One region of the Bradyrhizobium sp. SZCCHNR1043 genome, then DNA from elsewhere that is predicted to be linked to it. Evidence: predicted binding sites of a transcription regulator. Region 1 holds the regulator's gene; each other region holds the start of a gene.
What was found. Region 1 encodes PhoB, which activates phosphate uptake and scavenging genes when phosphate is short. Its sites were predicted from a motif close to TGTCATNNANCTGTCAT; they were not measured.
Positions count from the first base shown of each region.

Region 1 (5,457 bases):
TGGCGACGTCGCCGCCCAGCGCGGTGGCGACGTCAGCCCATCCCCCCGTCAGGCCAAGCCGCGGCGCCAACAGCGTGAACGCCTCGAAGCTGCCGATCACCAGCGCGATGGCAACGGATGCGCCGGTGATCACGAGGTTATAGCGCAGCTTGCGTGCGGGATCGGTCAGCGCCCAGCGATAGGCGCCGACCATCAGCATGCTGTCGGCGGTGTCGACGGTGGCCATCGCAGCCGCGAACAGCGCCGGGAATACCAGCACATGGGCGAGGCTCGCGCCGCGCGCAGCCTCGGTCGCCGACAGGCTGAGAAGCCCGATCTCGCTCGCGGTGTCGAAGCCGAGACCGAACAGGAAGCCGAGCGGATACATGTGCCAGGCGCGTCCCACCAGGCGGAGCACGGGGCGCAGCAGGCGGATGAGGATGCCCCGTCCGCTGTTTCCGGCTGTTTCCATCTCGGACTGCGGCTGTGCGGCGCGGCGCCAGAGGTTCACGAACAGAATGAGGTTCGCCAACGCGATAAGCAGCAGGAAGCCGGCCGATACCGACGTGCCGATGACGCCGCCGATCGCCCTGATCGCACTCTCTTCATCCAGGAGGTCGGCGCCGGCGATGAGGCTCACGACGATGGTGGCGATGACGACGACGCTGGAATGGCCGAGCGCAAAATAGAGGCCGGCGGCGCGCGGAGGGTTACCGTCCTGCACCAGCTTCCGCACGACGTTGTCGATGGCCGCGATGTGATCCGCATCGACCGCATGGCGCAGCCCGAGCAGCCAGGCCAGCATCGCGGTGCCGACGATGGCGGGCCGGTCGGCGTAGAGCGCGAATGCCCAGGCCCAGGCGAGCGCGTTGGCCGCGACCAGCCCGCCGACGAGCGCAACGTTGCGGCCGGGCTGCGACCGCCACCACAGCAGCCGCGCGGCCCGAGGATGATCAATTGGAACAATCGTCATACTCGGACTATAGCAAGAGCTAGGCCAGTTCGGTAAAGGCCCCGCTGCAGGCGAAAGCTGCAGGAAAACCTGGGTGGCGCTTCCCGGACCGCCCTCTCGCTTGGCAACCCGCTATCCAGTCACGCACAGATCATGACCAGCGGCGGGACCTCGTCTCTCTCGCTCCTTCCCTCACCGCGCCGAGGCACTCTGCGCCGCGATCTCGCGGCGCACGACCGCCTCGAACTGGCTCGCGGGGGCGGCGAACATCAGCCGGGTCTCCTCGTGGAACGCCGAGAAGATGCCGACCACGGCCGGCTCCCCGCCGACCTCGGCCAGGATCGGCGAGCCCGAATAGCCGAAATTGGCCAGGCAATGCACTGTCAACAGCCGGGCATCCCCGGTCATGCCGGCGCTGCAATTGCGCTGGCCGGTCGGCGAATAGCGCCGCTCCTGGCCATAGCCGATCTCGGAGATGGTTCCGGCCGTGGTCGCAGCCGCGAGCTCCTCGCGGGTCAGCGCCTTGACCGCCACCGGCTTCGACGGCAGCGCATCCTTCAGCACGATCAGCGCCCAATCGGCGGGCGAGCGGTCGAGCGACCATCTGTCGTGCCGGGTCGGGACGAAATCGGGCGCCACGATCAGCTTGTCGGCGACCGACGATGCCGCCGGCGTGCCACGGTTCATGCCGGCCAGGAAGCGGACATTGCCGGGGCTGACCTGCGCCACGCCGTTGAAGACGCAATGCGCGGCGGTGAGCACGACGCGCGGCGCCACCAGGGTGCCGGTGCACCAGCCGCCGCTCGAGTATTGCGCGACGGTGACGACGCCGATCGACGACGCCGGCCAGGAGGTGGGATCGACGACCTCGCCGATGTGGCGATCGAGCCCGAGCAATTGCTCCGGACGCGGAGTGGCAATGCCCGCATCCGCCGATTCCGGTTTCGGCTGCCAGGACGCAATGGCGCTCTGGGCCTGGACGCGCTGCGGCTCGGTCAACCTGACCCGCTGCACGTCGCGGCCGGCCGATCGCACGCCACTACGGCCCGCCATCACCAGCCAGGCATAGCCCTGCACGACGTCCTGTTTCACACCGCGGCCGTCGAGCAGCATCAGGCCGAGCATGTATTGCGACTGGGCGAAGCCCTGCGCCGCGGCGCGGCTGAACCAGCGACTGGCTTCGCCGTAGTTGGAGGCAACACCCTCGCCATTGACGTAGGCGATGCCGAGATAATGTTGCGCGACGGCGAGCCCCTGATCGGCGGCCTTGCGGTACCAGGCCAGCGCCTCGCTCGGATTACGCGGCACGCCCCAGCCGAACGCCTGCATGAAGCCGACGTCGAACTGCGCCCGCGCATCGCCCTTGGCGGCCAGCGGCAGCAGCCGTCGCATCGCCGCCGCATGCTGCCCGTTGCCTGCCGCCGCGACCGCGTCCTCGAGCTCGGCGGCCGGGGCGCCCGCCAAGCTGCCGAGCAGCATGACAAGAGATATGATGATGGTCTTGATCAAGGGCGTCCGCTGGGACCGAAACATCGTGACGGGCCACGAAGCAGACACGATCAAGACGGCGGCGGCGTGGCGGAAAGCGGACCGCGATCTCCTCAATCGGGCCCGCTCGCGCCTCACACCTTCTTCATCCTCACGCCCATCGCCCTTACACCTGCTCGCTCTTGGCGAAGCGATCATCGAGCGCATAACCGGCGCCGCGCACGGTGCGGATCGGGTCCTGCTCGCGGCCGGGATTGAGCAGCTTGCGCAGGCGGCCGATATGGACGTCGACGGTGCGCTCGTCGATGTAGATGTCGCGGCCCCAAACGCTGTCGAGCAGCTGTTCGCGGCTGAACACGCGGCCGGGGTGCTCGAGGAAGAATTCGAGCAGGCGGTATTCGGTCGGGCCGAGATCGATCGGCCGCCCCGAGCGCGCCACGCGGCGTTTCTCGCGGTCGAGCTCGATGTCGCCATAGGACAGCACGGTCGCCAGCCGCTCCGGGCTCGCCCGCCGCAGCAGGCCTTTCACGCGCGCCAGGAGCTCCGGCACCGAGAACGGCTTGACGATGTAGTCGTCGGCGCCGGTGGCGAGTCCGCGCACGCGCTCGCTCTCCTCGCCGCGCGCCGTCAGCATGATGATCGGCAATTGCCGGGTCTCGGTCCGCGCGCGCAGGCGGCGGCACAGCTCGATGCCGGAGAGGCCCGGCAGCATCCAGTCGAGCACGACGAGATCCGGAACGCGCTCCTTCAGCCGCGTGTCGGCCTCGTCGCCGCGCGCCACGGTCTCGACCTCGTAGCCTTCGGCCTCGAGGTTGTAGCGCAGCAGCGTCGTCAGCGCCTCCTCGTCCTCCACCACCAGAATTCGGGCGCCCATGTCTGAACCGTCTCTCTTAGTTACCGGGAATCGTCGTCGCGAAGCTCGTCATGTCGCCCTTCGGGCGCTTGTCCATGATCTGCTGGCCTTCGATCATATAGAATACAGTCTCGGCGATGTTGGTCGCGTGATCGCCGATGCGCTCGATGTTCTTGGCGCAGAACATCAGGTGGATGCAGAACGAGATGTTGCGCGGATCCTCCATCATGTAGGTCAGGAGCTCGCGGAACAGCGAGGTGCAGATGGCGTCGACTTCCTCGTCGCCCTTCCACACCGTCATCGCCGCCGGCAGGTCATGCGCGGCATAGGCGTCCAGCACCGTCTTGACCTGCGACTGCACCAGATCGGTCATGTGCTCGAGGCCGCGGATCAGCTTCAGCGGATGGAAGTCGCTCTCCAGCGCCGCGACGCGCTTGCCGATGTTCTTGGCGAGGTCGCCGATGCGCTCCAGATCGGTCGCCACGCGCATCGCGCCGACGATCTCGCGCAGGTCGACCGCCATCGGCTGGCGACGGGCGATCGTGAGCACGGCGCGCTCCTCGATGATGCGCTGCAGCTTGTCGACCTCGGCGTCGGTGGCGACCACCTTCTGGCCGAGCGCGATGTCGCGCCGCACCAGCGCATCGACGGAATCGACGATCAGCCGCTCCGCGAGGCCGCCCATCTCCGATACCAGACGGGTCAGGTCCTGCAGATCGCTGTCGAACGCCTTGGCGGTATGTTCACTGGCCATGATGATCTCCTGAAGGCAATGTCGTCGGCGTCAGCCGAACCGGCCGGTGATGTAATCCTGGGTCCGCCGATCACTCGGCGAAGTGAAGATCTTGCTGGTGTCGTCGAACTCGATCAGCTCGCCGAGATACATGAAGGCGGTCTTGTCGGAGACGCGCGCCGCCTGCTGCATGTTATGCGTCACGATGGCGATCGTATAGTTTTCGGCCAGCTCCTGGATCAGCTCCTCGACCTTGGCGGTCGAGATCGGATCGAGCGCCGAGCACGGCTCGTCGAACAAGATCACCTCCGGCCGGACCGCCACGGTGCGCGCGATGCACAGCCGCTGCTGCTGGCCGCCGGACAGCGACAGGCCCGAGGCGTTGAGCTTGTCCTTGACCTCGTTCCACAACGCGCCGCCGCGCAGCGCCTTCTCGACCCGGTCGTCCATCTCCGACTTCGAGATCTTCTCATAGAGGCGGATGCCGAAGGCGATGTTTTCGTAGATCGTCATCGGGAACGGCGTCGGCTTCTGGAACACCATGCCGACCCGGGCGCGCAGCAGATTCAGATCGAGCTTGGGATCGAGGATGTTGGTGTTGTCGAGCATCAGCTGCCCGGTCGCCCGCTGGCCCGGATAGAGATCGTACATCCGGTTGAAGATGCGCAGCAGCGTGGACTTGCCGCAGCCGGACGGGCCGATGAACGCGGTGACGCGGTTGGTGCCCAGCGACAGGTTGATGTTCTTCAGCGCGTGATGGTCGCCGTAGTAGAAGTTGAGGTTGCGCGCGGTCACCTTGGCCGGCGCATCCGGAAGCGCCTTGCCGTGAAGAGCGTGATTGGGCTGACTGACGGAGACGGACAGTTCGGTCATTTGGTGTTCCTCTCGGCGCCAAGAATGCGTGCACCGATGTTCAGGGCGAGCACGGCCAGAGTGATGAGAAGGGCTCCGCTCCAGGCCAGTTGCTTCCAGTAGGCATAAGGGCTCTGGACGAAATTGTTGATGGTGACGGGCAGGTTCGCCATCGTCCTGGAAAGGTTGAGGCTCCAGAACTGGTTCGACAGCGCGGTGAACAGCAGAGGCGCGGTCTCGCCGGCGACGCGGGCGGTGGCAAGCAGCACGCCGGTGATGAGGCCCGAGCGCGCCGCCCGATAGGCGATGCGGCGGATCACCAGCGAGCGCGGCAGGCCGAGCGCAGACGCCGCCTCGCGCAGCGGGTTGGGCACGAGCAGCAGCATGTCCTCGGTGGTGCGCAGCACCACCGGGATCACGATGACCGCCAATGCAAGGGAACCCGCGAGTGCCGAGAAGCCGCCCATCGGCACCACGACCGCACCATAGATGAACAGGCCGATGATGATCGAGGGCGCCGACAGCAGGATGTCGTTGATGAAGCGGATCACCGAGGTCAGGCGGTCGTTGCGGCCGTATTCGGCGAGATAGGTGCCGGCG
Region 1 covers NZ_JAUEYN010000006.1:249,011-254,467, reverse strand. The annotation lists gene QX039_RS12815 (HoxN/HupN/NixA family nickel/cobalt transporter) at 1-952, opposite strand, end outside; gene QX039_RS12810 (trypsin-like serine protease) at 1,124-2,440, opposite strand; gene phoB (phosphate regulon transcriptional regulator PhoB) at 2,586-3,293, opposite strand; gene phoU (phosphate signaling complex protein PhoU) at 3,310-4,026, opposite strand; gene pstB (phosphate ABC transporter ATP-binding protein PstB) at 4,057-4,878, opposite strand; gene pstA (phosphate ABC transporter permease PstA) at 4,875-5,457, opposite strand, start outside.

Region 2 (5,457 bases), on a different contig from region 1:
CGATTGTTGGCCGCGCGCTACTGCCGCACGACTCCCGCCGGCGGCAGCGGCTGGCTCGTGACGTTGGGCTCGGCCGCATCGAGGTTCAGCACCTCTGCTGCGGCCGGAAACGCGGCATCGGCCATGGCGGCGTGGCCCTCGGCGGTCGGATGCACGGCGCCGCCATAGACGGCCGAGAGCACGCCCCAGCTCGCATCGTGGATGTCGGAAGGCTGCATCGCCGCGGGCAGCCCTTGCGGATAGGTCATCGCCGAGAAGTAGCTGTCATTGGCGTCGCGGATCCAGCGCGCGCGCGGCAAATAGGGGCGATATTCGCTGGCGCCGCGGCCGCACAGCAGCGGCTCGTTGGCGGCGCTGACGATGTTCGGATCGAAGCTGGCGCCGTCGGCCGAAAAGCATTCGCGGTCGAACGGCGGATCCTGCGTCGAGCGGGCGCAGAAGCCGTGATCGGCAAACGCGGCCTGATGAGCATCGACGAAGGTCATGCGGTCGGCCTGCGGATCGCGGCACAGAACTCCCGCGGTGCATTGCGCCAGCCCGCGCAGCGACGGCAGGAACTCGTTCTCGACGAAGCCCGCGACCTTGGCGAGCCGCTGCGGATTGGCATTGAACGACGGATGGACCTCGAAGCCGGCCGGGCCGCCCGGGCAGGGCGTGCCGGCACGGCTCAGCGCCGGATTGCCGTAGGAGGTGTAGATGACATGCGAGAGGTCGCCGACCAGCGGCTTCAGCGCCTCGCGCAGCTTGGCAAAGCCCTGCGGCAGGTCGCTCGCCAGCTCGCTGCGCGATTCCTCCACCGAGCCGATCACGCCGGAGCGCTTGAACAGGGTGCGCTCGGTCGGCGTGTCGACGATGACGTCGGCGACGAGGCCGGAGAAGTTGATGTCGTTGGCGCCGATCGACAGCAGAATCAGGTCGAGCTTGCGGTCCGGCTGGCGGCGCTTGGCCGCGGTCAGCGCCTCGCGGAGTTCGCCGAGCTGGCCGTTGACGCCGCCGGCGCAGGTCGCGACCGAGCGGCCGGGCGTGCATTCGCGCGCGCGCTGGCTGCCGAACAGGCCGTCGGCGATGGTGGCGCCGGTGCAGGCGAGCGGCAGGTAGGTGACCGCGACGTGCGGATAGCGCACCGCGAGCGCCAGCGCCGTGCGGGTCTGGTAGCTGTAGAGCGAGCGATGGCAGGCAGCGTTGAGCCAGACCGCGCTGTATTTCTGCCAGTTCTGTAGCGTGTCCGGCGCCTCGCAGGCGCGGCCGCCTTTGAAGCCGGCGCGGCTCGGCCGATAATATTGCGCGGTCGGGCCGCCGAGATAGGAGCGGAAGCAGAAGCCGTCGTCGGCGAGCGCGATCGGGCGGTCCGGATTGCCCTCGCCGGAGGCGATGCTGTCGCCGAGGCCGGCGATCAGGACGTCGCGGACCTGGATTCCGGTCGAGACCTGCCGCGTGCCTTCCGGGCTGGCGACATCGACGGATGCCACGGTCTGGCGGCCGTAGCGGACGCGCAAATTGACCGGCTCGGCGCAGTCGAAGGTCGAGGTCTGCGGCCCGTCGCCGTCGTCGAACGACCAGGCGCAGGTGGCGCCGACCGGCACCGGGCCGGTCAGGCGCACGGTGACCGGATGGTCGATGGGGGTGAGATAGCTTTCCTTGACGTTGTCGCGCGTGCACGGCTCGTTGACGCGGCCGGCGAGGTCGATGCAGAGCCGGTTGACGACGTTGCGGGCCCAGCCGCGGCCGTCGCTCTGCACCCCCAGCGCCTGCTCGGCGGCGAGGATGGAGCGGTCGCGCGTGCTCTCGGTATGCAGCAGGAAGTCGCGCTCCTCGCGGAAGAGACGGAAGCGGTTGCGCACCTCCCAGCTGATCTGCAGCGGCGCTGCGCCGAACTGCGCGGCCGCCTCGGTGGCGGCGAGAGGGGCGAGCAGGCTGGCCAGGACGCAGGCGGCGAGCAGCGGACGAGGGGGAATTCGGGTCATGCGCAAGGATTCACGTCAGCGATGGGGCGGAAATAAGAGGACCGCACGCGAGTTCAACCGGTCGAGGATCGAACCGTCGCATCGTCCGCGAGAGAATTGCTGCTCAGCGCTGGGAGTGGCGCTTGATGCGCTGGGGAACCGCAGCGGGTGCTGCGGCCGCGGCGCGCTTGGCGGCGACCTCGTCCTCGCAGGCGGCGTTCAGCCGGCGCCGCTCCTGCCACGGCTTGACGACGTTCATCCAGAGCTCCCTGATGCCCATGATCGAGATCGCGATGGCGAAGGGGATCACGAAATAGAGCACGCGGAAGACGAGCAGGGTGGCCAAGAGCTGCTCGCGGCCGAACTGCGGCAGCGCCACCAGCATCGCGGCATCGAACACGCCGATGCTGCCAGGCGCATGGCTGGCAAAGCCGAGCAGGGTGGCGAGGATGAACACCACCGACAGCGACAGGAAGTCGATCGGAGGATCGGCGGGGACGAGCAGGTACATCGCCAGCGCGCAGAAGCCGAGGTCGACGACGCCGATCAGGATCTGCACCAGCGTGAGCTGCGCCGAAGGCAGCACCACCTTCCAGCCGTTCTGGCCGAGCTGCCGGCGGTTCTTGCCGGCGGTCAGCCAGCCGAGATAGGCGAAGATCGCGCCGAGGATGCCGATCGCGATCAACTGGTTCATCGCCGGGGGTAACTGGTCCATCGCGGTGGCGGCCGCCGGATGCAGGGTCATGCCGATGCCGAGCACGAACAGGTTGCCGAGCCAGAAGGTCAGGCCCGACAGGAAGCAGATCTTGGCGACGTCGATCGCGGACAGGCCGTAGTCCGAATAGATCCGGAACCGGATCGCGCCCCCGGTGAAGACGGTGGCACCGATGTTGTGGCCGATCGAATAGCTGGTGAAGGCGCTCATCGCTGCGATGCGATAGGGGACGTGTTTCTTGCCAATCGTTCGCAGTGCAAAATAGTCATAGAAGGTCAGCGTGCAGAACGCGCCGATCACACACAAGGCCGCGAGCGCGATGTGACCGAGCGGGATTTCGGTGAGCGCCGTCAGGATGACACCGGCATCGACGCCCTTGAGCGTGCGCACGAGCGTCGTGATCGCGAAGGCGATGATCGCAAGGCTCGCTGCAATCCCCAGCCGCTTCCAGCCGATCCATTTCTTGAAGCCACGCGAGAGCGTGGTCAGCAGGCGCTGCATTCATCCTCCCGGCGGGGCGGTACCAGTTCTTGGAAAAGAGGCGAAACCATTGGTCGATGGAGGCGGGCAATTCGTGACAGCCTGTTCCTTATGCTAAAATGCGCGCCTTGTGCAGTCCTTGACACAGCTCAGCTCCGACCCATGCGGCGCGGGTCTGTCACACTTCAGTCACATGGCTGGCGACCGCCTCAGTTCGGTCCAATTGGTTACGCGCGCGGTTCACGAGCAAACCTGGCCCTCTGCGACCGGTTCCGGCCGGCAGGGCCGGTTGCGCCGGAACAACCGCCGTGGCCGCCGGTTAGCGCCCCGCGGGCACAGCGAACATGGCGACGATCGGTCGGGGAGGGACCTGCCATGTTCCCGAACCAAGAGGACATGAGGCAAATGGGACTGTTCACCAAGGACATCAAGACGATGAACGATTTGTTCGTTCATCAGCTGCAGGACATCTATTACGCCGAGAACCAGCTCGTCAAAGCGCTGCCAAAGATGGCGGACAAGGCGACGGATCGGAAGCTCAAGCAGGGTTTTCTGACCCATCTCGATGAGACGAAGACGCATGTGACGCGTCTCGAGCAGGTGTTCAAGATGCACGGCATCGCGGCCAAGGCGGTCGACTGTCCGGCGATCGACGGCATCATCGAGGAGGCCGAGGAGGTCGCGGGCGAGGTCACCGACAAGGCCGTGCTGGACGCAGCGCTGATCAACGCCGCCCAGGCGGCCGAGCACTACGAGATCACGCGCTACGGCAGCCTGATCGCCTGGGCCAAGCAGCTTGGCCGCAGCGACTGCGCCGCCGTGCTGCAGAAGACGCTCGACGAGGAGAAGGCGACCGACATGAAGCTGACCAAGCTCGCCGAGAGCGGCGTCAACCTGCGCGCCGCAAGCTGATCGCGTCACCAGTCGATGAGACAAAACGCCGCGCGGACATCCCGCGCGGCGTCGTCGCATCCGGATGCCGCGCGTCAGCTCTTACGCAACGCGAAATTGGCGCCGCAGAACGCCATCAGGGCACCGAGGCAGAGCGCGGCGAGGCCGGCCAGCACACCCGAGGCCGACGGCACCGGGCTCGGGCCGGAGATCGCCTGGCCGATGCCGGCCAGCATCAGTACGCCGACCACGACCAGGAAGTTGCGCATCCGCTGCGGGATCTCGCCCGACACCGCGCTGTGCATGATGTTGGCGATGAAATAGCCCGAGGAGAAGCCGACCGTGGCGATCAGCCACCAGGCGATCGCCGATCCCGCCGGCATGAAAGCGCCGCTCTCGGTCTGCCACAGGCCGCCGAGATCGAGCCCGTAGCGGGCGCCGAGCATGTGCACGGCCAGCGCCAGCAGCACGCCGGCGGCCATCGCTCCGGCCAGGATCAGGTGGCGCGGAAAATAGATCGTTTCGCTCATGCTCCGTTTGTAGGATAAGGCGCGCGCCACGCGCAACAGGACCGATCCATTTCCCAGGACATCACCACAGAAGGCCATGACGCGATCCGCTACGCCTACAAGGCGTCGTTGATCGGCGCCGCGCAGCAGTTCGAGCTCACGGGGCAGGGCCTGTCGTGGCGGTTCGCCGGCCGGACCGGCCTGTGGCCGTACGCCGACATCGCCGCGATCCGGCTGTCCTACCGGCCGGTGTCGATGCAGGCGAAGCGTTTTCGTGCCGACATCACCCATCGCGATGGCCGCAGGCTGAGCATCATCTCGACTTCCTGGCAGACGGCGGCGCTGATGGCGCCGCAGAGCGAGGCCTATCGTGCTTTCATCCTCGGCCTGCATGCGCGGCTCGCCTCGAGCGGCAGCAACGCGCGGCTCACGGCCGGCCTCGGCCGCTTCACATATGGCGCCGCGCTCGCCGCGATCGCGCTGTTCGCGGTGGCGATGACGGGGCTTCTGGTGCGTGCGCTCGTCATCGCCGAATGGTCGGGAGCGTTGTTCCTGATCGGCTTCGCCGCGCTGTTCGCCTGGTATGTCGGCGGCTTCATCACCCGCAACAGGCCGCGCAGCTACACGTTCACGGATATTCCCGGCTCGCTGCTGCCGTGATCACGCGGCGTCATCGCCGGTCATCGAATGTGAGCGCGCGACAGCGCCGCGTCATGCCAGGATGAGCCGACGTTGGGAGAAGAACGATGCAGGATCGCGCGCTGCGCAGACCGGATGACGCCGAGATCGCCGTGGTCAACGCGCGGCATTTCGCCGATACGCCGCTGCGGCCGGCCGATCTCCTGTTCGTGTTCGGGACCCGCGTCGACGAGGAGCTGCGTGCCGAGACGGCGGTGAAGCTGTGGCAGCAGGGCTACTT
Region 2 covers NZ_JAUEYN010000002.1:16,457-21,913, reverse strand. The annotation lists gene QX039_RS02755 (hypothetical protein) at 18-1,964, opposite strand; gene QX039_RS02750 (YbhN family protein) at 2,068-3,159, opposite strand; gene QX039_RS02745 (ferritin-like domain-containing protein) at 3,544-4,050, shown strand; gene QX039_RS02740 (hypothetical protein) at 4,125-4,559, opposite strand; gene QX039_RS02735 (hypothetical protein) at 4,668-5,198, shown strand; gene QX039_RS02730 (YdcF family protein) at 5,285-5,457, shown strand, end outside.
Region 2: QX039_RS02750 (YbhN family protein) is a predicted target of PhoB. The motif match lies at 3,315-3,331, and genes of this name have one in related genera.

Region 3 (5,457 bases), on a different contig from region 1:
CGAAGCCGGCAAGCTGACGAAGGAGGCCGCGCTCGACGAGTTCGTCAATCGCGCGAGAACGATGACCTTCGACAAGGGCATGGGTTATCTGTTCGCCTACACGATGGACGGCAACGTGGTGTTGTCCCAGGATCCGAAGCAGCGTGGCTCGAATGTGATCGATTTCGAGCTCAACGGCCGCAAGCTCGTCGTCGAGCTGCGCGACGGCGTTGCCAAGGACGGCGAAGTCACCTTGCACTACGAATATCTGCGTCCCGGTCAGGAGCAGCCGACCCGCAAGATCTCCTATGCGGTGATGATTCCCGGCTGGAATACGTTCGTGGGCACCGGCGTCTATGTCGACGATCTCGATGCGAAGATGAAGCCCCTGAAATGGCTGATCTGGATGGCCTGCGCGGGCATCGCGGTCATCGCCGGCGGGATCGCCTGGCTGATCAGCCGCAGCATCAGCGTGCCGCTCGATCGTCTCGGCATCCGCATGCGCGAGATCGCCGATGGCCGGCTCGATGGCGAGATTCCCGGTGTCGGCCGCGGCGACGAGATCGGCGGGATGGCCGCCACCGTCCAGATCTTCAAGGACAACGCGCTGCGGATGCGCGAGCTAGAGCAGGCCGAGGCCGCCACCCAGCAGCGCGCGGCCGCCGAGCGGACCGCGGCCATGCAGAACCTCGCCGCCGACTTCGAGCGCAGCGTCAACGGCATCGTCCGCTCGGTGGCGTCGGCGGCCGAGGGCATGCAGCACACCGCGCAATCGATGACCTCGACCGCGAGCGATGCCAGCTCGCGCGCCTCGACCGTCAGCGCCGCCACCCAGAGCGCCAATGACAATGTCGGCACGGTCGCGGCCGCGGCCGAAGAGCTGTCGAGCTCGGTCAATGAGATTTCGCGCCAGGTCGCCCGCTCCAGCGAGATTGCGAGCAAAGCCGTGGGCGACGCGGAGCGCACCAATGCGACCGTTCAGGTCCTGTCGACCGGCGCCGAGAAGATCGGCGAGGTCGTCAAGCTGATCCATTCGATCGCGGCGCAGACCAACCTGCTGGCGCTGAACGCCACCATCGAAGCCGCGCGCGCCGGCGAGTCCGGCAAGGGCTTTGCCGTCGTCGCCTCGGAGGTGAAGGCGCTCGCCAACCAGACGGCGAAGGCGACCGAGGAGATTTCGGCACAGGTCGCGGCGATGCAGACCTCGACCCAGGATGCGGTCACCGCCATCAGCGGCATCACCCAGACCATCGCGCAGATGAGCGAGATCACCAATTCGATCTCGACCTCGATCGCGCAGCAGGGCGACGCGACGCGCGAGATCGCCCGCAACATCCAGTCCGTCGCCGCAGGCTCCAACGAGATCAGCGCCCATATCGGCGGCGTCACCAAGGCGGCGGAAGCGACCGGCATGGCTGCCTCCGAAGTGCTGTCGAGCGCGCGCGAGCTCGACAGCCAGTCGGGCCTGCTGCAGCAGGCCGTCGATGGCTTCATGGCGAAGGTGCGAACGGCCTGATCAGGCCAGGGCGCGCCGTTGATCCGGGGCTCTCGGATCAACGGCGGCCGTCAAGTCGTAGGCGTGCCAGCCGTCACTTGGCTTTGAGGAAGTCGCCGACCTCCAGCAGCACGAACTCGTTGTCGTCGGCCTTGTTGGGATCCCGGCTGGACGAGAACGGCAGGTTGTTGTCGTTGCCGACGATGATGTGGGTGTCGTCGACGCGGTCGACATTCTCGATCGTGAAGAACGGGAAGGCGAGCACGCCGTCGTTGAGCGGCTTGCGCGCCTTGTTGTCCGGATCCTTGATCTTCATCAGGTCGATAGAGGCGATCTTGCGGAGCGGCTTGCCGACGTTGGCGTCGGACAGTTCGATCTTGTAGACGCGCTTGAACTTGGCGAGATCGGGAAAGCAGTTGTCGCCGCGCGTGCCCTGCGGGCAGGCCTTGTCGCTGGTGCCCTCGCCATTGTCGCGCTCGATGATCAGACCCTGGGTCGGATCGATCATGTTGAAGTCGCCGATCGCGTTGCCGTTCTGCTCGAACACGTACTGCCAATACCGGCCGGTGAACCGCTCCGCCGCGACGTCGAATTCGAGGATGCGCGAGGCTTCCTTGCCGTCGACCTTCTCCCAATCCTTCTTCTCGGCGTCCCACAGCGGGCCTTCGAGCAGGCCGTAGATGAACTTGCCGTCGACCGAGGACGCGAAGCCTTCGTAGCCCTTCGAGCGCCGCAGGTTGACGTTCGCATAGGTCGCGCCTGGCGCGCCCGGCGATTGCACCGCCCAATGGTCGGGCGAGCGCACCGGCTTGGCGTCGGCGACCGTGTCGAACACGGCCAGCACCTTGCCGGTCCTGTCCGCCTTGATGACGTAGGGACCGAACTCGTCGCCGATCCAGAGATTGTCGCCGATGATCTGGAAGCCCTCGGTATCGAAATCAGCACCGGTCAAATAGCGCTTGGCGGTGTCCTCATGGACGATGCGGAAGGGAACCTTCCTGTCGGGATCATGCAGGAAGATCGTCTCGAGCCGCTCGACCTTGCCGCTGGTCCAGTCGATCTTGTGGTGGTTCAGATAGAGCATCGAGTCGGGCGAGTTGTAGCGCGAGCCCATGCCGTTGTCGGTGAGGACCCAGAACGTGCCGTCGGCCATCTTCTTGATGCCGGAGTGGCCCTGGAGAGGTTGTCCCTTGAACGGGAGCGACACCCCGGTCGGACGCTCATAGGACTTGCCCATCACGCTGCCGATCGCGTCGATGCGCTTGCCGGTGGTGTATTTGCCGGACGTCTTGAGATCGTTCGGGGCATCGGCCGGCGCCTCGACGAAGGACTCGGCCGGCATCACGGCATGGCCGGAGAGCGTCGCCGGGAATTCGCCTTCGCCCTGGGCGAACGCTGTGCCGGCGCTCAGAACGAACGCGGCAACGGTGGTCAGCAGATATCGATGCATGGGAGGGCCTCCTGGGAGCTTGATCCACGCATCGTTCTGGACAGGAGGCCTGACGCGGCGCTGACATTTCGATGACAGCCGGATGATGCTCCCCGGTCTTCATGAGGCGTCTTGCCGCACGCTCACACCTTGAGCCGGTCACCCGTGCCGGGAGGCCGGATCGGGACCCGCGACGCGATGATCACGCCGGCAATGACCAGCGCGTAGCCCGCAAGGTGGAACAGCCTGAGCTCCTCGCCGAGGAGCAGGATCGCGAGCACCGAGCCGAACAATGGCACCAGATGGAGGAACGGCGCGGCGCGGTTCGGTCCGATCAGGCTGATGCCGCGATTGAAGAACAGGTAGGCCAGTGTCGACGCAAACACGACCACGTAACCGAGCGTCAGGACCGACAGCAGATCGGGCTTGAGCACGAAGCCCGACGCGTATTCCCAAGCCGCGAACGGCAGCAGCAGCACGGCGCCGGCCGCCGTGCAGGCTGAGATCAGCGACAGCTGGTGCACCGCCGGCCGTCGCGTCATGGCGGCCGAGTAGAGCCCGAATACCATCAGCGCGCCCGCAAACATCAGGTCACCGCGGTTGAACTGGATGCCGGCGAGCGCACCGAGATCGCCGCGCATCAGGATCACCAGCACGCCGATCAGCGACATCGCAATGCCGGCGAATTGGGCCATGGTCAGGCGCACACCGAACAAGGCCAGCGACCACAGCGCGACGAACAGCGGCGTCGAGGATTGGATCAGGAGACCGTTCAGCGCCTGGGTATATTGCATCGCCCAATAGGACAGCGCGTTGTTGATGGCAAAGCCCGTCAGCGACAACAGCAGGATCAGCGGCCAATGCGCGCGCAATGTTCGCCAGTCGCGGGCGAGATGCGCGCGCGCGAAAGGCCACAGCATCAGGAACGTTCCGACCCAGCGGATGCAGGACAAGGTCAGCGGCGGGACATGACCGGCCACATAGCGCGCGAGCACGATGTTGCCGGCCCAGAACAGCGAGGCCAGCGTGAGCAGCAGATAGGGCTGGTTGTTCAGCCAGGAGAGCGGATGACGGTGTTGGGCAGGCAAAGGCAGCCAAGCGTGCTTGGAGAGACGAGGCAATCTGGGCTGAATCGTATCCCCTCGCAAGCCGGCGCAGCGGATTGGTGCCATGCATCGGACAGCAAAGGGCCGCGGGGCGCGCGCAGGACGTGGATATCAGGTCGCCTGCTTGCGCGACGCCACGAACACGCCGACGAGCACCAGCGCGAAGCCGATCACGTGGAAGACCTCCGGCTGCTCGCCGAGGAACACGAAGGCCATGATCGAGCCGAACACCGGGACCACGTGAAAGAACGGCGCGGCGCGATTGGCGCCGATCAGGAGCACGCCGCGATTGAAGCAGAGATAGGCGATCGTCGAAGGAAAGATCGCGACGTAGAGCAGCGACAACAGGTTCTGCGCGTCGAGCGCCATGACCGGTCGCGCGTTGAGTTCCCAGATCAGCAGCGGAATGAGGCTGGCTGCGCCGCAACCGAAGGTGAAGGCGACCATCGACAAGCCGTGGATCCGCGGCCGCTTGATCGTCAGCACCGAGTAGAAGCCGAACACCGCCATCGCGAGCAGGAAGATCAGATCCCCTCTGTTGAAGCTGATGTCGGCCAGCGCGGTGGGGTGACCTCGCGTCAGGATGAGCAGCACGCCCACGAGCGACAGCACGATGCCGATGGCCTGCGCCAGGGTCAGGTGCACGCGCAACAGCAGCATCGACCAAATTGCCACGATCAGCGGACCAGCCGACTGCAGCAGCAGGGTGTTGAGTGCCTGCGTATATTCGAGCGACCAATATTGCAGCGTGTTGAAGGCGCCGATGCCCGTCACGGACAACGCGATCATGATGCCGAGCCGCGACCGGATCGCGGGCCAGTCCTGGCGCAGCTGTTTCCAGGCGAGCGGCAGGATCAGCAGGAAGGCGAGCGACCAGCGCAGGAACGACAATGTCACCGGCGGGATGTGGCCGGCGGCAAGCCGCCCGACGATCGAGTTGCCGGCCCAGCACAGCGCCGTGATGCTGAGCAGCACATAGGGCTGGTTGGCGATCCAGGCGCGCGCGGGCGCGGCGGACGCGGTGGGATCGGCGGCGGACATGCGGCGGTGTTGGCCCGGTTCGATGCGCCGCGGCGCGCGGCCGGGATGTCCGGCCGCCGTTCCTCCCGGCGCTTTCGACAGACACCAATTGCAGCTGCCTATCAAGAGGGCAGATGCATCGCGACCATGCAGCGATGGTCGTCGTCAAGATCGCGCACGAGCGTGTCCCCGGTGCGGTCTCCGCGGTCCGGATCGCACCGCGAAAGATTTGAGGCCCTCCGCACTGACCAGATAGGCGACGACGAGGGCGGCGATGGCAGCCAAGACGGCGAGGGGCGGTGCAACGAAGCCGAACCATGCGCCGGCCGGCGTGAAGGGTACGACCAGTGCGACGGCGAGCGCGGTGAGCGACGACGCCGTCAGCATCGGATCCGCCCGGTTGCTCCATGGCCGCCCATTGGTCCGGA
Region 3 covers NZ_JAUEYN010000011.1:171,605-177,061, forward strand. The annotation lists gene QX039_RS20505 (methyl-accepting chemotaxis protein) at 1-1,495, shown strand, start outside; gene QX039_RS20510 (esterase-like activity of phytase family protein) at 1,569-2,924, opposite strand; gene QX039_RS20515 (DMT family transporter) at 3,047-3,991, opposite strand; gene QX039_RS20520 (DMT family transporter) at 4,121-5,050, opposite strand; gene mgtA (magnesium-translocating P-type ATPase) at 5,195-5,457, opposite strand, start outside.
Region 3: QX039_RS20510 (esterase-like activity of phytase family protein) is a predicted target of PhoB. The motif match lies at 2,996-3,012, and genes of this name have one in related genera.

Region 4 (5,457 bases), on a different contig from region 1:
GATCGCGGGCGGCACGATCGACCTTGCCTTGTCGCGTAGTCCCGCGCCCTGGGCGGTGAGGGTGACGATCACCTGACGCTCGTCCTCGGCCGATCGTGTCCGCCTGATGAAATGCAGCGCCTCCATCCGCTTCAGCAGCGGCGTCAGCGTGCCGGAATCCAGGAATAGCCGCTCGCCGATCTCCTTCACCGACAGGCCGTCGCGCTCCCACAGCACCAGCATCACCAGATATTGCGGATAGGTGAGGCCGAGACGGTCGAGCAAAGGCTTGTAGACCCGGTTGAAGGCATGGGCGGTCGAATAGACTGCGAAGCAGAGCTGGTTGCCGAGCTGGAGCGGCAGGTCTGCCGCGGACTTCTTTCGCATCGAGGTCACCACAGGTCGATCCTATCGGCATCTTGAGCCCGCACGCCTCGGGTCGACAACGGGCCCGGCGCCCCGATCACGAATTTTCTACCGAACAATTATATTGTTCACAATTCAATTGTGTGCAATATGACGCCACTGAATTCGTCCATCCAACCGGGAGACACCCCATGTCCGTGAACGTGCTCTACAAGACCAGCGCCAAGGCGACCGGCGGCCGCGACGGCGAAGCCGCGACCCTCGACGGCTCGCTCAAGGTCAAGCTCTCCACCCCGAAGGAGCTCGGCGGCGGCGGTGGCGCCGGCAACAATCCGGAGCAGTTGTTCGCGGCCGGCTATGCGGCCTGCTTCATCGGCGCGATGAAGTTTGTCGGCTCGCAGGGCGGCCCGAAGGTTCCCGCCGACACGTCGGTGACCTCGACCGTCGGCATCGGCCCGCGTTCAGAAGGCGGCTTCGGCATCACCGTCGAGCTCGCGGTGTCGCTGCCCGGCCTCGCCAAGGCCGACGCCGAGGCTCTGGTCGCCAAGGCGCACGAGGTGTGCCCCTATTCCAACGCCACGCGCGGAAATGTCGATGTCAAGCTGACCGTCGTCTGAGGCTGAATTCCGCCCTGCGGCAGCGTTTTCCCGCGTCCGCCGCAGGGCAGGCCTCGCGTTTTCGCGACGGCGCCATTCGGCGAGCCGCGTTTGCACCAGCGCCGTAGCAATGCTTAATGGCCGCGAGCTGAAACCAACCTCGCGACATCCGATGACACCCCAATTTGCTCCCGGCGCCATGGCCGGACTGCGCGTGATCGATCTGACGCGCGTGCTCGGCGGGCCCTACTGCACACAGATCCTGGCCGATCACGGCGCCGACGTGATCAAGGTCGAACCGCCGGCCGGCGACGAGGTCCGCGACTGGGGCCCTCCCTTCCACGACGAAGACGCTGCCTATTTCGTCGGGATCAACCGCAACAAGCGTTCGATCGGCCTCGATCTCGCTTCCGAGGGTGGCCGCGTCGTGCTGATGCGGATGCTCGAGACCGCCGACGTGCTGATCGAGAACTTCAAGCCCGGCACCTTGGAGAAGTGGGGCATCGGCAGCGACACGCTGCGCGAGACATTCCCGAAGCTGGTGCACTGCCGCATCTGCGGCTTCGGCGCCGACGGTCCGCGCGGCGGCAATCCCGGCTATGACGCGATCATCCAGGCGATGACCGGCATGATCGCCGCGACCGGCTCCTCGCAGAGCGGACCGATGCGGATCGGCGTGCCGCTGGTCGACATCACCACCGGACTCTATGCCGCGATCGGCATCCTGATGGCGCTGTCGGAACGGCAGCGCTCTGGGCTCGGCCAGTTCCTCGAGGTCACGCTGTATGAGACCGGCCTCGCGATCATGCATCCGCATACCGCAAACTACTTCATGCACGGCAAGCCGCCGTCGCTGACCGGCAACGAGCATCCGAACCTCGTTCCCTACGCGATCTTCCCAACCAAGACGGACGATATCTTCATCGGCGTCGGCAATGACGGCACCTTCCGCAAGCTCGCCAAGGAAATCGGCCGGCCGGAGCTCGGCACCGATCCGCGCTTCGCCCGCAACAAGGATCGCGTCGCCAATCGCGAGGCGCTGCGCGCCGAGCTCGCCGCCGTCTTCAGCCAATTCGAGGCGGAGCCGCTGTGCGACCGGCTGCTCGCGGCCGGCCTGCCGGCGGGACCCGTGCAGAAGATCGACCAGGCGCTGACCAATCCGCACACGATCTACCGCGGCGATGTCATCGAAAAGGACTGGTACAAGGGCGTCGCGTCGCCGATCCGGCTCGAACGCAGCAAGCCGACCCTGCGCTCCACGCCGCCGAAGTTCAGCCAGCATGCGCAGGAGGTGCTCAGCGAGTTCGGCTACTCGGAGCACGAGATCCAGGCCCTGCTGTCCCAGGGCACGGTGTGCGCCGAACGCAAGCGCTGAAGCGCCATCAGCCTGTCGTCTCCCCACGCTAGCGTCGCCTGGGGCATCGCCCCGGCGCCGCGCCGTCTCGCGCAAGTCGCGGCATTCCGCCGCGAAGCCGCGACGAACGCGCTTTCCGCTGACGATCCAACCGGTTATACATTCACAAAACTGTCATCTCGCGCTGCTACGGCCGCGACGCCGATGACGTTCCATGGGAGGTATTTTTTAATGTCACTTCGACAATTCTGGACCGCCGCCGCCGCGGCAGCCACGCTGGTCCTTGGCGCCGCCGCACCCGCGCATGCGGTGACGGAGATTCAGTGGTGGCACGCGATGACCGGCGCCAACAACGACGTCATCGTCAAGCTCGCCAACGATTTCAACACCTCGCAGACCGACTATAAGGTCGTTCCGACCTACAAGGGCAACTACGCCGATACGATGAATGCCGGCATTGCCGCCTTCCGCGCCGGCAATGCGCCGCATATCATGCAGGTGTTCGAGGTCGGCACCGCCACGATGATGGCCGCCACCGGCGCCGTGAAGCCGGTCTACAAGCTGATGCAGGACGCCAGCGAGAAGTTCGATCCCAAGAGCTACCTGCCGGCCATCACCGGCTACTATTCGACCTCGAAGGGCGAAATGCTCTCCTTCCCCTTCAACTCCTCATCCACCGTCATGTGGGTCAATCTCGACGAGCTGAAGAAGGTCAACGCCGAGATCCCGAAGACCTGGCCCGAGCTGTTCGAGACCGCCAAGAAGCTGAAGGCGGCCGGCCATCCGACCTGCGGCTTCTCCGGCTCGTGGGTCACCTGGGTCAATCTCGAGCAGCTCTCCGCCTGGCACAACGTGCCGCTCGCCAGCAAGGCGAACGGTCTCGACGGCTTCGATACCGTCCTTGAATTCAACGGTCCGCTGCAGGTGAAGCATCTCGAAAACCTGGTCGAGCTGCAGAAGGACAAGACCTACGACTATGCCGGCCGCACCAACACCGGCGAGGGCCGCTTCACCTCGGGCGAATGCCCGATCTACCTGACCTCGTCGGCGTTCTTCGGCAACGTCAAGGCGCAGGCCAAGTTCGCCTTCACCGCTGCGCCGATGCCCTATTATCCCGACGCCAAGGGCGCACCGCAGAACTCGATCATCGGCGGCGCCTCGCTCTGGGTGATGGGCGGCAAGAGCGCGGACGAATACAAGGGCGTGGCGAAGTTCCTGACCTTCCTCTCGGACACCGATCGTCAGGTCTATATCCACAAGGCCTCGGGCTATCTGCCGATCACCAAGGCGGCCTACGCGAAGGCCAAGGCCGAGGGCTTCTACAAGGATCAGCCCTACCTGGAGACGCCGCTGCTCGAATTGACCAACAAGGAGCCGACGGAGAATTCCCGCGGCCTGCGTCTTGGCAACATGGTGCAACTGCGTGACGTCTGGTCGGAGGAGATCGAGCAGGCTCTGGCCGGCAAGAAGACCGCCAAGCAGGCGCTGGACGCCGCGGTCGAGCGCGGCAACCAAATGCTGCGCCAGTTCGAAAAGACGGCCGTGAAGTGAGGCCAAGAGCCGGCAGGCCACCCGCGGCCTGCCGGCTCGCCGACCGACCATGCAGAAGAACGCCATCTTCCAATCAAAACTGCTGCCGTTCGTGCTGGTCGCTCCCCAGCTCGCGATCGTGCTGATTTTCTTCTATTGGCCCGCGATCCAGGCCGTTATCCAGTCGTTCCTGCTGCAGGACGCGTTCGGCCTGTCCACGAGCTTCGTCTGGTTCGAGAACTACGCCGACCTGCTCAGTCAGCCGGACTATTTTCAAGCCATTCTCCGCACATTCGGCTTCTCCTTCGCCATCGCACTCTCGTCGCTCTCGGTCGCGCTGCTGCTCGCGGTCATGGCGGACAAGCCGCTGCGCGGCGTCACGCTGTACCGGACGTTGCTGATCTGGCCCTATGCCGTCGCGCCGCCGGTGGTGGGCGTGCTCTGGATCTTCATGCTGCATCCGTCGCTCGGCGTGATCTCGCGCTATCTGCGCGCGATGGGCATCGACTGGAATCCGCTGCTCGACGGCGACCAGGCGGCGCTGCAGATCATCCTCGCGGCCGCCTGGAAGCAGATCTCCTACAACTTCCTGTTCTTCCTCGCCGGGCTGCAGAGCATCCCCCGCAGCGTGCTCGAGGCCGCCGCGATCGACGGCGCGCGGCCGATGCGGCGGTTCTGGACCGTGACCTTCCCGCTGCTGTCGCCGACCATCTTTTTCCTGCTGGTCATCAACATCGTCTACGCCTTCTTCGAGACGTTCGGCATCATCGACACGATGACCCGTGGCGGCCCGGGCAAGTCCACCGAGACGCTGGTCTACAAGGTCTACACGGACGGCCTGCTCGGCGGCAATCTCGGCTCGTCGGCCGCACAATCCGTCGTTCTGATGGTCATCGTCATCGTGCTGACGGCGATCCAGTTCCGCTTCGTCGAGCGCAAGGTGACCTACTGATGGTCGAGCAAGAAGGCATTCGACGCTACGTCGCGCACGCCATCCTGTGGATCGGAATCGCGATCGTGGCGTTCCCGGTGTATCTCGCGTTCGTCGCCTCGACGCAGGACAACGCGGTCATCGCCAACGGGCAGATGTCGCTGCTGCCGGGCGGGCACTTCCTGTCGACCTACTATCAGACCATCTTCGTCGGCACGAGCGGCTCGACCCGCGAGCCGGTGGCGACCATGCTGCTGAACTCGCTGGTCATGGCGCTGCTGATCGCCGTCGGCAAGATCGCGATCTCGATCATCTCGGCCTATGCGGTCGTCTACTTCCGCTTCCCGTTCCGCATGGCGATCTTCTGGCTGATCTTTATCACCCTCATGCTGCCGGTCGAGGTGCGCATCTATCCGACCTACAAGATCGTCGCCGACCTGCACATGCTCGACAGCTATGCGGGGCTGGCGCTGCCCCTGATCGCCTCGGCCACCGCCACGCTGCTGTTCCGCCAGTTCTTCATGACCGTGCCGGATGAGCTCCTGGAGGCATCCCGCATCGACGGCGCCGGGCCGCTCCGCTTCTTCTGGGACACCTTGCTGCCGCTGTCGCGCACCAACATGGCGGCGCTGTTCGTGATCCTGTTCATCCTCGGCTGGAATCAATATCTCTGGCCCCTGCTGATCACCACGCGCGACGAC
Region 4 covers NZ_JAUEYN010000027.1:15,888-21,344, reverse strand. The annotation lists gene QX039_RS32625 (MarR family transcriptional regulator) at 1-366, opposite strand, end outside; gene QX039_RS32620 (organic hydroperoxide resistance protein) at 537-962, shown strand; gene QX039_RS32615 (CaiB/BaiF CoA-transferase family protein) at 1,114-2,316, shown strand; gene ugpB (sn-glycerol-3-phosphate ABC transporter substrate-binding protein UgpB) at 2,527-3,846, shown strand; gene ugpA (sn-glycerol-3-phosphate ABC transporter permease UgpA) at 3,896-4,777, shown strand; gene ugpE (sn-glycerol-3-phosphate ABC transporter permease UgpE) at 4,777-5,457, shown strand, end outside.
Region 4: ugpB (sn-glycerol-3-phosphate ABC transporter substrate-binding protein UgpB) is a predicted target of PhoB. The motif match lies at 2,457-2,473, and genes of this name have one in related genera.